2 regions of the Paenibacillus sp. R14(2021) genome follow, and region 2 is predicted to be linked to the other one. Evidence: predicted binding sites of a transcription regulator. Region 2 holds the regulator's gene; the other holds the start of a gene.
What was found. The regulator LexA, encoded in region 2, represses DNA repair genes until DNA is damaged. The targets are predictions, from matches to a motif close to CGAACATATGTTCG.

Region 1 (4,426 bases), 990 kb from region 2:
TCGTCAGGTTCGAAATACGCTCCAGTTCATGAAGCTGCTGCTTGTAAAGGGAATCGATCTGTTCTTGTGTCTCCTCGATTCGCTTCTCTTTGTTGGCTACTTGCTCTTCTTTGCGTTCCAGCGCTTCTATTTTTTTATCCAACGACTCTTCTTTTTGAATAAGTCGTCTTTCAAGACGCTGTACCTCATTGCGACGTTCGCGAGTATCTCTCTCAGCCTCGGTACGGAGCTTGTGGACTTCATCTTTCGCCTCGAGAACCGTTTCTTTCTTCAGCGCGTCGGCTTCTTTCTTCGCATTGTCAATAATTTGACTAGCGGCCTGCTCGGCGCTGGAAATTTTGGCCTCGGCGATCGATTTTCGAATAAAATAACCGACACCAAAGAAAATTGCACCAACAACGAGAGCGATCAGGATAACTGCCCATACTTGGACCATCATCTTCACCTCCTCGTTGTTCACCTAAGCAAACGCTTGGGACATTATTTGGTTGTCTAGCCGGTTTTTAACCCGATGGATACAATTCTTAATTTGACGAAAATAATCGTTTCGAATCAATTTTTGGAAGGAAAATCGATTCTGTAAGAAAGAATACAAACTTATTTTATCTTTTGTGAAAATCACTTGTCAAGCATATGCCCTTGTTCCTCGTCCTGATCCGCTAGAACAGCAGCTTTTACAGCATCTCTTACAGCCGAAGAGGGAAACCCTCTGCGCAGCAAAAATGCCGCCAGCTTCTGTTTTCGCTCGCGAAGCTCTCCTTTAATATGCGGCCATTTCTTCATTCCTGCTCGTATCGCAATTTCGGTCTCCGACTCTGGATTTAGATTCATCGCCGCTTGCTTCGCGGTATCCTTCTTGATACCCCGTTGGAGCAGCTCTTGCTGCAGAAGGCGCCTTCCTTTCAGTTGTGTCCGCATTCGCTGCGCCGCATACTGATCGGCATACAGCGAATCGTTGACAAGCCCTTCCCGGCTCAACCGCTCTATGGCTTTGCGGGCCGCTCCCTCGTCAATCTCTTTCTTGGATAGATAGCGGTGAATTTCCTTCTCAGTCCGCTGCCTGGCGCCTAGATAAGCCAATGCCAATATATATGCGCGGTGATGGCTGTCTTCATGTACAATCTGCTTCAACTCGTCCGGTTCGATCTCCCGACCCTTCAACAATCGATATTTAATCAGGACATCCTCATGTACGCTAGTAAATGGATCTGCAGCATCGTTGACATACAAATGATAGCGCTGCTTCTTCTTCGAATCTTGTTCAACACCGGTTATGGTCAGCAATAGGTTCGCCCCTCTGTCTAAACAAGAAAAGCACCCCTTATCCAGCAGGTGCTTCTCGCTAAGTTATATCAGATCTATCAATCCCTGAATTAATTCAAGTCCAAATCCAATTCGTCCTCAGACTCGTCATCTTCGCTAACAGCATCATTAATGGCAGAAGCCGCAGCAACATTGCTCGCATCGCGAATCAGCTTCTCAATGACAGCAGAAATATCGTGGTGATCCTTCAGGAACTGCTTCGCATTCTCACGGCCTTGTCCCAGACGTTCGCCGTTAAAGGAGAACCATGCGCCGCTCTTCTGGATGATATCATGCTCGACGCCGATATCCACAATGCTGCCTTCCTTCGAAATGCCTTCACCGTACATAATGTCAACCTCAGCCTGCTTGAATGGAGGAGCAACTTTGTTCTTGACGACTTTAATCCGCGTACGGTTACCAACCACATCATTGCCCTGTTTAATGGACTCGATACGGCGAACATCCAAGCGTACGGAGGAGTAGAACTTCAATGCGCGGCCGCCCGGCGTCGTCTCCGGATTACCGAACATCACGCCGACTTTCTCACGCAATTGGTTGATAAAGATCGCAATCGTCTTCGATTTGCTGATCGCCCCGGAAAGCTTGCGAAGCGCCTGAGACATTAGACGGGCTTGAAGACCAACGTGGGAATCCCCCATGTCGCCTTCAATCTCCGCTTTCGGTACGAGTGCAGCGACGGAGTCGACAACGACGATATCCACTGCACCGCTTCGTACGAGCGCCTCGGCTATTTCAAGCGCCTGTTCACCTGTATCCGGCTGCGAAAGCAGCAATTCATCAATATTAACGCCGAGCTTGTTCGCATAGGAAGGATCAAGCGCATGCTCTGCATCGATAAATGCGGCTTGTCCGCCAGCACGCTGCACTTCTGCGATGGCATGCAAAGCTACAGTCGTTTTACCGGAGGATTCCGGTCCGTATACTTCAATGACGCGGCCTCTCGGGAATCCTCCGATTCCAAGGGCGATATCTAACGCAAGCGCACCACTGGACACGGTTTCAACTTGCATATGAGTGGATTCACCAAGTTTCATTATGGAGCCTTTGCCGAATTGTTTCTCTATTTGACGCAGTGCCATTTCGAGTGCAGCCTTACGATCTGCCAACGAACTCACATCCTTCATGATTTATACTTTCATGATACCTTGTTTCAACAGCTTTGACAAGACTTTTTGCGAACATATATTCTTATTTCTCATTTGGCCAAAAGAGAGAATAAAAAAAGAACCGCAGCAAAGTATTCTTCGCCACGGTTCTTCCGTCTAATGTCGATTATAGTCGATCATGAAAACATTGGCAAGCTTATTCTTACAGTAACAGCTAGTTCTCTTCCTTACCTGACAACGCCTGCCACAGCCGGTACAACAACGATTTGGCGGCGCGAACACGAATGATCTCGCGGTTCCCGCTTAAGTTCGCCGTGAATACCTTCGTCGGTCGCCCCTTTTCGGCGAGACCGAAATACACGAGCCCCACCGGCTTCCCCTCCGACTCCGAAGGACCGGCAACGCCTGTCAGCGAAACGCCAAAGTCGCTGTCCGCCAGCTCCCTGACCCTCTCCGCCATTAGCGCTGCCGTGGATTCACTGACTGCCCCAGGAGCCTCTTTACCTTCCAATTGGGACATAGGGATGCCGAGCAAACGATGTTTCATGACGTTAGTATACGTAACGACGCCGCCGGTAAATTCGCCGCTGCTGCCGGGAACCCGAGTGATCAGCTGCGCGAACAAGCCGCCTGTCAGGCTCTCTGCGCTTGCCAATGTCCGGCTCGTTGCACGGAGCTGTCTGACCACAGCTTCTTCCAGCGTAATGTCTTCCCTTGCATACATGTGCTGCCCAACCCGCGCTTTAATCTGTTCCTCCGCCGTATCCAGCCTTGCTGCCGCCTCCGCCTCGCTCAGCGCTTTCGTGGACACCCGGATGGCCACTTCGCCTTCCTTGGCGTATGGCGCGATCGACGGGTCCGTCTGCGCCTCTATGAGATCGATGATCGCCTGCTCCAAGGTCGATTCGCCAATACCGGCGAATTTGAGGAGACGGGAGTATAGCTTGCGGTCCTCGTTCAAAATCGAGCGCAGCCAAGCTTTGGCAGGACCGTCGAACATCGGCTTCATTTCCCGGGGAGGACCGGGAAGCAGCACATAATGAGTTCCCGCAGCGATCAGTGCATTACCGACCGCAAGGCCCGCTTCGTTCTCGAGCGGAACGCTGCCTTCAATGAGGTTCGCCTGCCTCCGGTTGCTCTCTACCATGTGAATGCCGCGCGATGCAAACATGTCCTCGATTTTATCCATGGAGGGCTTGTGCAGTTCAATCGGCAGGTTCAGATATTCCGCAAGCGCATCCTTCGTTAAATCATCCATGGTTGGCCCGAGACCGCCCGTAAACAGAATCAGATCGGCTCGTGTACGCGCAAGCTCAATCGCTTGACGAATCCGGCCGGCATTGTCGCCGACCACCGTTTGAAAATACACATCGATGCCGAGCTCTGCAAGACCTTGCGACAAATACGTTGCGTTCGTGTTTACGGTCTGACCGAGCAAAAGCTCCGTTCCAACAGCAATGATTTCAGCGCGCATGTAAACATCTCCAATTCTATGTAAGGGATTTACTGCATGCAAAGCGGGAAAAGCAAAGCACCACCCCTTCAAGCTCATAACGAAGGAGTGATGCTATACATGTCATTCTAGGCCGTAAGCGGAATGAGATTTTTGTTTTTGACGAAGTAATCGATTCCGGAGTAAACCGTAATAAGTGCCGCCGCATAGATTGAGATCTGATCAAACGGGAAATCGACGAACGCAAACGGAAAATTGTTGAGCAGCAGCGCGATAATCATCGTGATCTGCACAGCCGTCTTCCATTTGCCCCACTTGCTTGCAGCGACAACAGTACCTTCCAGAAGCGCAATTTGCCTAAGCCCAGTCACGGCAAACTCGCGGCTAATGATGACAATTGCAATCCAGGCATGCAGCTTCTCCATCTCTACCAGCGAGATGAGTACGGCTGCAACGAGCAGCTTGTCCGCCAGCGGGTCAAGCAGCTTGCCGAGGTTGGTCACGATCTTGTTCTTACGGGCAATATAACCATCCAGCCCGT
Region 2 (4,426 bases):
CCTTCATGCGTTCTGCCATCTGTTCCGTCGGATAACGGTTGATGACGCGCGAGAACACCCAGTTACCGCCTTTATGCTGTTCAACCACGATATAGCCTTTTTGTATGGTGATGCCTTTCATGTTGCTCACATAGATATTACGATCGCCGGCAAAACGGCGGGAACGAATAAAATCCTTACCAACCGACAAATATGGTCTCCGCAGCAGGAACAAGCCCGCGAGAACGACATAACAAGCAACCGTAATCCAGAACATGTTATCCGTTTGCTTGAATGCACTTGAATTTATCGTAACGATTACATAGAACAGGATGAACAATAAAAGGAACGCCGGCATGACATAGCTGCGGCCTTTGTATGTATCAAGTGCATCCGTTCCGGATTTCGCCGCCATAAGCGGTGACTTGCCTTGTTTCTTGCGCTGCTTGTTCAGCTGCTCTTGATTTTTCTGTACTTTACGTTCCCACGATCTTGACACGGATGATCCCCCTTAGCGATTTGCGAAACGAACACTTTACTGGCTTTATTTAGAACGGTCTTGCGAATTTGGCGATGAATCGGTTCGGGTACTCGCTTGGCAGTGCGCTGACTTCATCCAGCCTGTTCCACGCTTCCTTAGGCATCTGCCAGCCGATCGCACCCATGTTTTCATCGAACTGCTCCAGCGTGCTGGCTCCGAAGATTGGCGACGTGATTCCTTCACGCTGCAGCAGCCATTTCAGTGCCACTTGAGCCGGCGTTCTATCCAGCTCCATCGCAGTCTGCTTCACGACTTCCAACACGTTGAAGTTATTGTCCGACGCGCGAAGCGTCCAAGAGCTCTCGCCTTGCTTGGCTGTCAACCGTCCGCTCGTTGGCACGTCGCGGTTGTAACGGCCTGTCAGGAAGCCGCCGCCGAGCGGTGCCCACGGGATAATGCCAACATTCTCTTCCTGGCAGAGCGACAGCATTTCACGATCCATTTCCCGGCTGACCAGACTGTACTGCGGTTGGATCGAAATAAAGCGCACATAGCGGTCACGGTCACTTACAGCAAGCGACTTCATTAATTGCCATGCAAAAAAATTGGAGCAGCCGATATATCGTGCTTTACCCGATGTAACCAGATCATCCAGCGCACGCAGCGTTTCTTCGATCGGCGTGGCATGATCCCAGACATGTACTTGATAGAGGTCGATATAATCAGTATTCAGACGTCTAAGGCTGGCGTCTATCGCATCCATAATATGCTTGCGGGAAACACCGCCGCTGTTAGGATGATCACCGGTCATGAAACGGGCTTTAGACGCCAGGACAACCTCAGAGCGGCGGTCTTTGATCGCTTTGCCGACGACCTCCTCGGAGCGGCCCTGTACATAGACATTCGCCGTATCCAGAAAATTTCCGCCTTGCTCCATGAAGCTATGAATCATCGCAATGGAATCTGCTTCGCTTGTTGTGTTCCCGAAGGTCATCGTACCCAGGCAAAGCTCTGATACCGCTAATCCGCTGCGGCCTAACAATCGGTATTGCATCGATGAAAGCCCCCTCTTCATCGCGCAAGTGGTTAATGCTTGATCGAACCGCCTTCATTCTCTTCGTCTTCCGCCCATTTAATAGTATCCAACTGATCACGGAAATTCCGTTTGAAATTGGCCAAATACTGACGGCGCAGCTCATCGCGCTCCACCAGCTCTTCCGCTGTTAATCCGACTGTTTTGTTCTTTCTTGAAAGCTCATTGATTCGAGCAATGATTTTTTCCATTTCTACTGCACTCCTTTCAGGTTCCTGGTCAACATCACATTCTTTACTTTGACATTTTTAATCCTCCATTGTCAAGGCGACAACATGTCCGCTGCTTGGGTTCTGCCATGTCAGTGCAAGGCTTATTAATGCCTCGATACAAAACAAAAAAGGACCAAGCAGCGCGGCCCGCCTAGTCCTGTTTCTTAACATATAGTTATGCTGCAAGCTATTAATCCGCTGGAACAATCAGTGACTGTCCGGCCTTTAATGAACCGCCGCTTAAGTTGTTCCGTTTCTGCAGCGCATACACAATCTGCCGGATATCCTCGCCTTCCTTACGAATGTCGCTTGCGATCTCCCATAATGTATCGCCAGAGCCGACAATAATCACTTGTTCCTCTGCGGTCGGTTGGGCGGGAAGCTCGCTGTTCGCATGGCTCGTCATTAATGTAAGACCAGTAAACAGCAGGACGAAGAATAACGTTGCAGCAGCAAGACGAATCAATAACCGTTCTGCCCTGCGCTCCTGACGTGAACGCGTTGCTGTATGTGTAATGGATCCCTTACCTGGATTAGCGGTTGAATACATAGATATCGTTGTCATTATTATCAGCACCCCAAACGTTTGTTCTGTACTCGATGAATCCAGAATAACACGAACATCCGTTTGCAGTCAACACATTTTAGAACGTTTGTTCGCAGAAAAATGCGAACTTGTGTTTCTCGAACTTATGTTTGTACGAACTCCGGTTCTGTGTTATAATTTGACACAAATGAAACGATGGAGTGATTCCGGTGTCGAAACTTTCAAACCGCCAGCAGGCGATACTAGAATTCATTAAGACGGAAGTTCGCGAGAAAGGTTACCCGCCTTCCGTTCGTGAGATCGGTGAAGCTGTCGGACTGGCATCAAGTTCAACGGTTCACGGCCACCTGGACCGTTTAGAGAAGAAGGGCCTCATTCGCCGCGACCCTACGAAGCCTCGCGCAATCGAAATCTTAGATGGAGAAGACAATGAAATTCCATTCCCCCTCTCCATCGCTAAGGTGCCTGTTGTAGGTAAAGTAACCGCCGGCGTCCCGATTACGGCGACAGAGAATATCGAGGATTACTTCCCTCTTCCAGCAGATAAAGTCGGCGACGATACTGTCTTCATCCTTAACGTCATGGGTGAGAGTATGATCGAGGCCGGCATCCATGACGGAGATTATGTCATCGTTCGCCAGCAGCAGAATGCGACCAACGGCGATATCGTTGTTGCCATGACGGAGGACGACGAAGCTACCGTCAAGACCTTCTATAAGGAGAAGGATCACATTCGCCTGCAGCCGGAGAACGCAACGATGGAGCCAATTCGCCTCCGCAACGTTACGATTCTCGGCAAAGTCATCGGCCTCTTCCGCGATATCCACTAAACATAAGCACAAGGGGCATTCACAGCGCTTGCATGAAGCGCAGTGAATGCCCCTTGTGCTTTTCGATTTGCAGATCATTAACAATGTTCATGTCACTTAACCTACAATCTCACGGAACAATAGGTTCCGATAGAGAAACCGGCTGCCTCGGAATTTGAAGGTAAGCGTTACCCCCGAGAAATCGCTCGTAACGGCTTGCAATGCCTTAGATGTCACTTTTTGTCGAACAAGCCTTCGAATGCGCGCGATGTCATTTGCGTTGACAGCGGACGCCAACGCCACAGCATAAGCTGGTGATTTCGAAAGTGCTGTATAGAATGGGATGACCGCCCTTGCAATGGCACGATGGATCGGCGTTGAGAACGTAAACTGCGCCGTACCGGGAGGAATCGTTGTTCCGTTTGAATACTGCAGGGTAGGCGGCGGAAATTGGAAATCAATAAAATACCCGATTCCATTCACGGAAAACCCGCTCAGCTTCGCCGGCGGCGTCACCGCCTTGAACAAGGCTAGCAATACGTCCAAATTCGCCTGCCTTACCGCTCTGGACCATCGCAGCGCAAAGCTGCGGTTGCCGGCGATTTTCATATAAAAGGGCGTCATGATGGCAGCCACATGGGAAAGCACAGGGCCCGTGAGCTTGAAAGAGGTCCCTGCTTTTATAATACCCTTCATTCATGGCACCGCCTTTCAGCAAAGTTCTAATGCGGCATTGTATGCGCAATGGGCTGTACAAGTGCGGGTGAGTTCCTCGATCCAAACAAAAAAACTGCCCCCGCGGTTCCGCGGAAGCAGTCGTGATCTTGGTTCTAGTAGAGCGACAGGTACTGATCGCGCTCCCACTCGTGAATTTGCGTGCGGTACATATCCCACTCGATTTCCTTCAGCTCATAGAAGTGAGCAAGTGCATGATCGCCGAGCGCGTCGCAGATGACTTCACTGCGAAGCAGCTCGGTGAGCGCTTCCTTGAGGTCATCCGGCAAGCTCGGGATGCCTTCGTCGATCCGCTCCTCATCCGTCATTACATAGATGTTACGATCCGTTGGCGCAGGAAGCGGCAGCTTGTTGCGGATACCGTCCAAACCTGCCTTCAACATAACAGCAAGCGCCAGATAAGGGTTAGCGGCCGGATCCGGGCTGCGTACTTCAATACGCGTGCTTAAGCCGCGGGAAGCCGGAATTCGGATCATCGGGCTGCGGTTGCTCGCAGACCAAGCTACGTAGCAAGGTGCTTCATAACCAGGCACAAGACGCTTGTACGAGTTAACTGTTGGATTCGTGATG

Region 1: recA (recombinase RecA) is a predicted target of LexA. The motif match lies at 2,502-2,515, and genes of this name have one in related genera.

The regions. Positions count from the first base shown of each region.
Region 1 covers NZ_CP080269.1:479,111-483,536, reverse strand. The annotation lists gene rny (ribonuclease Y) at 1-436, opposite strand, end outside; gene KXU80_RS02520 (RecX family transcriptional regulator) at 619-1,284, opposite strand; gene recA (recombinase RecA) at 1,374-2,432, opposite strand; gene KXU80_RS02510 (competence/damage-inducible protein A) at 2,647-3,906, opposite strand; gene pgsA (CDP-diacylglycerol--glycerol-3-phosphate 3-phosphatidyltransferase) at 4,014-4,426, opposite strand, start outside.
Region 2 covers NZ_CP080269.1:1,466,628-1,471,053, forward strand. The annotation lists gene KXU80_RS07050 (hypothetical protein) at 1-478, opposite strand, end outside; gene KXU80_RS07055 (aldo/keto reductase) at 528-1,514, opposite strand; gene KXU80_RS07060 (DUF896 domain-containing protein) at 1,547-1,744, opposite strand; gene KXU80_RS07065 (LysM peptidoglycan-binding domain-containing protein) at 1,956-2,330, opposite strand; gene lexA (transcriptional repressor LexA) at 2,522-3,142, shown strand; gene KXU80_RS07075 (hypothetical protein) at 3,239-3,817, opposite strand; gene glnA (type I glutamate--ammonia ligase) at 3,952-4,426, opposite strand, start outside.